2 regions of the Oceanospirillum sp. genome follow, and region 2 is predicted to be linked to the other one. Evidence: predicted binding sites of a transcription regulator. Region 2 holds the regulator's gene; the other holds the start of a gene.
What was found. Region 2 encodes FliA, which starts transcription of late flagellar genes. Its sites were predicted from a motif close to CTAAAGTTNNNNNNNNNNCNGCCGATA; they were not measured.
Positions count from the first base shown of each region.

Region 1: a site for FliA is predicted at 808-834, ahead of motA (flagellar motor stator protein MotA). Genes of this name have one in related genera too.

Region 1 covers NZ_CEYNZH010000008.1:4,142-6,349, forward strand. The annotation lists gene AC4GL5_RS05360 (sulfurtransferase) at 1-624, opposite strand, end outside; gene motA (flagellar motor stator protein MotA) at 882-1,733, shown strand; gene motB (flagellar motor protein MotB) at 1,745-2,208, shown strand, end outside.
Region 2 covers NZ_CEYNZH010000003.1:129,895-132,102, forward strand. The annotation lists gene AC4GL5_RS02715 (protein phosphatase CheZ) at 1-349, opposite strand, end outside; gene AC4GL5_RS02720 (chemotaxis response regulator CheY) at 407-784, opposite strand; gene AC4GL5_RS02725 (RNA polymerase sigma factor FliA) at 871-1,599, opposite strand; gene flhF (flagellar biosynthesis GTPase FlhF) at 1,619-2,208, opposite strand, start outside.

The DNA.
Region 1 (2,208 bases), on a different contig from region 2:
GAGTTCGTTCTCCTTATCCATCGCTTCTGTCCACTCGTAGTGAACCGCTGTTGGAATATGTCCGGCACGCTCTGCTTTAGAGGCTGTACCTTCATACTCACCTAGTGAGCGGGAGTCCCAAACAGCAAAATTTTCGGTACTGATTTTAGATTTCAGTTCATCCAGTTCGATGCGTTCATTCAGGTTGATATGATCGGCTTTATAGTCTGATGCTACTGGCAGGGACTCTTCCTGATGCTGAGGTTTGCCATCCGCACGCCAGGCAAGAATACCTCCATTAAGGTATGAGTAGCGTGAATGCCCCATGACTTCGAGTGTCCACAGCAGGCGGCCAGCCCAACCACCACCTTCGTCATCGTAGGCAACAACATGGGTATCACGGCTCAGACCCAGCTCAGAAAACAGAGTACTGAGTTGTTCTGCCGTTGGTAGCTTATTAGGTACAGGAGCAGAGCCTGTAAAAAGCCGGCGGTAATCCAGAAAAACAGCGCCGGGAACATGTCCCTGATCGTAGCACTCGCGGGAGCAGGAGACATCAATGACCAGTAGGTCTTCGCTGCCTAGCTTGGCTTCCAGCTGATCAGAGTCGATCAATAGAGGTAACAGATTGTTTTCAGAGCTCATTTTCTTCTCCCATGGGGAAATGACGTTACTGACCTTGATACCATTCCGGTTACAAAAAATAAAGTTTCATAAAAAATGTAACTTTTATCGTTCTCATCCTCAATGCACAATAACCCGGGACGGTTAAGAATATAGAATAATCCTAAACGGGCTGTTGCCTGGAGTCAGTGAGGATTACACTACTTAAAGATATTGCCATTGCGGACGATACTTTAGGGCAGATTGCGGCAGTAAATACTGAGTTTAAGGATGTCGACATGTTATTGATTATTGGTGCTTTGATTGTATTGGCCAGCGTTGGAGGCGGTTATGTATTGTCCCATGGCTATTTGCCAATGCTGTGGCAGCCTTATGAGCTGATTATTATTTGTGGAGCGGCTTTTGGTGCTTTTGTTATTGCCAACAGCAAACACACCATTATTGAGGTGATGAAAAGCGCCCCGAAAATGATTGCGGGTTCCGGTTTTAATCGTGCATTTTATATGGACTTGCTGAGTCTGATGCATGATCTGTTCGCCAAGATTCGTAAGGAGGGCATCATCGCGATTGAAGAGGATATCGAAGATCCTGATCAAAGCCCGATTTTTACTGGTTACCCGGCTATTGCTAAGCATAAGAGCCTGGTTGAATTTATCTGTGATTATGTTCGCCTGATCAGCTCCGGTAATATGCAGTCCCATGAGCTGGAAAGTCTGATGGATGCGGAGATTGAAACTCTGCAGCATGAGATGGAAGAGCCTGCTCATGCAGTAACCAGTGTTGGTGATGCCCTGCCGGGCTTCGGTATTGTTGCTGCGGTATTGGGTATTACCATCACTATGAAGGATATTGCGGCCCCGCCGGAAGTTTTGGGTCTGCATATTGCAGCGGCTCTGGTCGGTACCTTCCTGGGTATTCTGCTGTCATACGGCTTTGTCGGCCCTATGGCCAATGCGATGAATAATGAAGTTCATGAGAAGATTAAAGCGTTCGAATGCGTTAAAGCCTGCCTGATTGCCAACATGAATGGGCTGGCACCTCAGATGTCCATTGAGTTTGGTCGCAAGATGTTGTTTTCCAGTGTTCGTCCGAGCTTTAACGAGCTGGAAGAACATGTACGTTCCCGCTAACGGAGTCCGGCATGGAAGATAAAAATAACATCGTTATCAAGCGCGTTAAAAAGGTCGCAGCCGGGCATCACGGTGGCTCCTGGAAAATTGCGATGGCCGATTTTGCCATTGCAATGATGGCTTTTTTCCTGCTGATGTGGCTGCTGGCAAATACCACAAAAGAGCAAAAGGTCGAGCTTGAACAGTTTTTCTCTGATCCGGTTGGTTATATGGACAAGGTAGGGCGCCTTAACCCGATTGATTTGGGTGGATCGCCGTCATTGATTCGCCAGATGAATACCAGTGCAGATTCTGACCAGATTGAGCAGGCTCAAATGCTGAATAAGGATGATCCTGAGCAGCTTGCCGCAAGCATTGAAACGAACAAAGAGGTCATGGACTCGCTACAAAGCACTCTGATTCAAACCATTAGTCAGAGTGAGACGTTACAGCAGTTTAAAGACCAGCTATCGATTGATATCCGGCCAGACGGCTT
Region 2 (2,208 bases):
GAGCGCTTTCATCAACTTTATCCATCGTTTGATTGGCCGCATCCTGTGTCATTTTTATGACATAATTCAGTCGATCTGTCGCATTTGCCATTTGCGACATCTCTTCCGAAACAGGATTACCAGCACCAACATCAATATGGAAATTGGTTATAGCATCATGCAAAGCACGAGTCAGACGCCCTACTTCCAGGTACAAGTTTCGGTTTCGCTCATCATTGATACGTTGGATAAGGTTAACGGCATCGCTCAGATTACCGTTTTCCACTTTTTCCATCAGCTCAGAGGTACTTTCTTTGAGTATCTGCTCGAACTCGGTTGTTTGCTGTCCACCCGGGCTTTTCAGAGCCATAACCTGAGACCTTTATCTTAATGAATGACTTGACTGGCCAAAATTCCCAGCAGCCAATTACTGCTGTTCAATTCGTTCAAAAATCTTTTCGATTTTTTCCTTGAGAACGGCAGCCGTGAAAGGCTTAACAATATAGCCATTTACACCAGCCTGAGCCGCTGCAACAATCTGCTCACGTTTGGCCTCTGCTGTAACCATCAGAATAGGCAAATCTTTCAGTTTAGGATCAGCACGACAAGTCTTAAGCAGGTCAAAACCTGTCATACCTGGCATATTCCAATCCGTTACCAGAAAGTCAAAGTTGCCTGTTTCCAATAAAGGGATGGCGGTCAGACCGTCATCAGCCTCATGCGTATTAGTAAAACCCAAGTCACGAAGCAGGTTTTTGACGATCCGTCTCATGGTGGAAAAATCATCCACAATGAGAATCTTCATATTCTTATCCAAGGCAACCTCCACTCACCCAATTTGCCACTACTAGAATACTACAATTATTCATTTATCAAATATATATAATGTAATTACTTCCACTCAGATAAACGAGACCTTAGCCTTAAGGCTGCCTGGCTGTGTATCTGACTGACTCTTGACTCACTTACATCGAGAACCGAACCAATCTCTTTCAGATTCAAACCCTCAGTGTAATAAAGTGCCAAAACCATTTGTTCCCTCTCAGGAAGCCCAGCGATGGCATCTGCCAAAGCCCTTTGAAACGCACCACCTTCAACAGCCTCATCAGGCTCTGCCGATGTTTCATCCGCCACCTCGAAGCTACTGTCTTCGTTATCGGTTATTTCATCAAAACTGAACAGCTTAGTTCCGGCAGTGTCGCGCACATAGTGATTATACTCTTCGGCAGTAACCCCCATTTCGGCTGCTATTTCACTATCACGGGCATCACGGCCCGTCCTAGCCTCAACCTGTTTAATCGCCTCGGAAACCCTTCGGCTATTTCTGTGAACAGAGCGAGGAGCCCAATCATACCTGCGAACCTCATCAAGCATTGCACCCCGAATACGAATCGAAGCATATGTTTCAAAACTCGCACCTTTCGAGCCATCAAACTTTTGAGAGGCTTCAATAAGACCTATCATCCCCGCCTGGATCAGATCATCAAGCATAACGGTTTGGGGCAGCCGGCTTAGAAGATGCTGAGCAACTTTCTTGACCAAAGGAGCATGCTCGTCAACCAGACTGCTTGTCACTGTTTTGCCGGAATAGTACATACCTGAACTCATTACCAGAGCCATAGATAGCGACCTCCCGTCTCTATCGTTCCGGATTTTGGTTAGTTTCGTTCTTTTCAAGCAGCTCCAGAGCGTTACTCACAAGTACGCCTGAATCTCCTAGCCTCAAATCATCCGGAATCTTTTGGCCACTGGCCAAATATGCAAGAGGCAGCCTGTTATCAGCTATAAGACTGATCACCTCACCTGCACTTGTTGCTTCATCCAGCTTAGTAACAACACACCCATTCAAACCGTGTCGCCTATAGGCCTCATATGTCGATTGCAAAACCTGTTGCTGGCTGATTGCACTCAACACTAAATATTTACGAATTCTAACTGAAGCGGTCTCTAATAAGGAAAACTGCTCCCTCATATTTGGATCCTGAACACTAAGGCCAGCAGTATCAATTAAAATAAGCGCCTTGGTCTTCAATGATTTAAGCGTAGCATCCAGCGAATTTTTCTCATCGACAACGCGAACAGGAACCCCAAGAATACGACCGAAGGTCCTGAGCTGCTCATAGGCAGCAACCCGATAACAATCAGTAGTCACCAACGCCATGCTATCGGGGCCATATTTTAAAACATATCGGGCAGCCAGCTTTCCAATGCAGGTTGTTTTTCCTACAC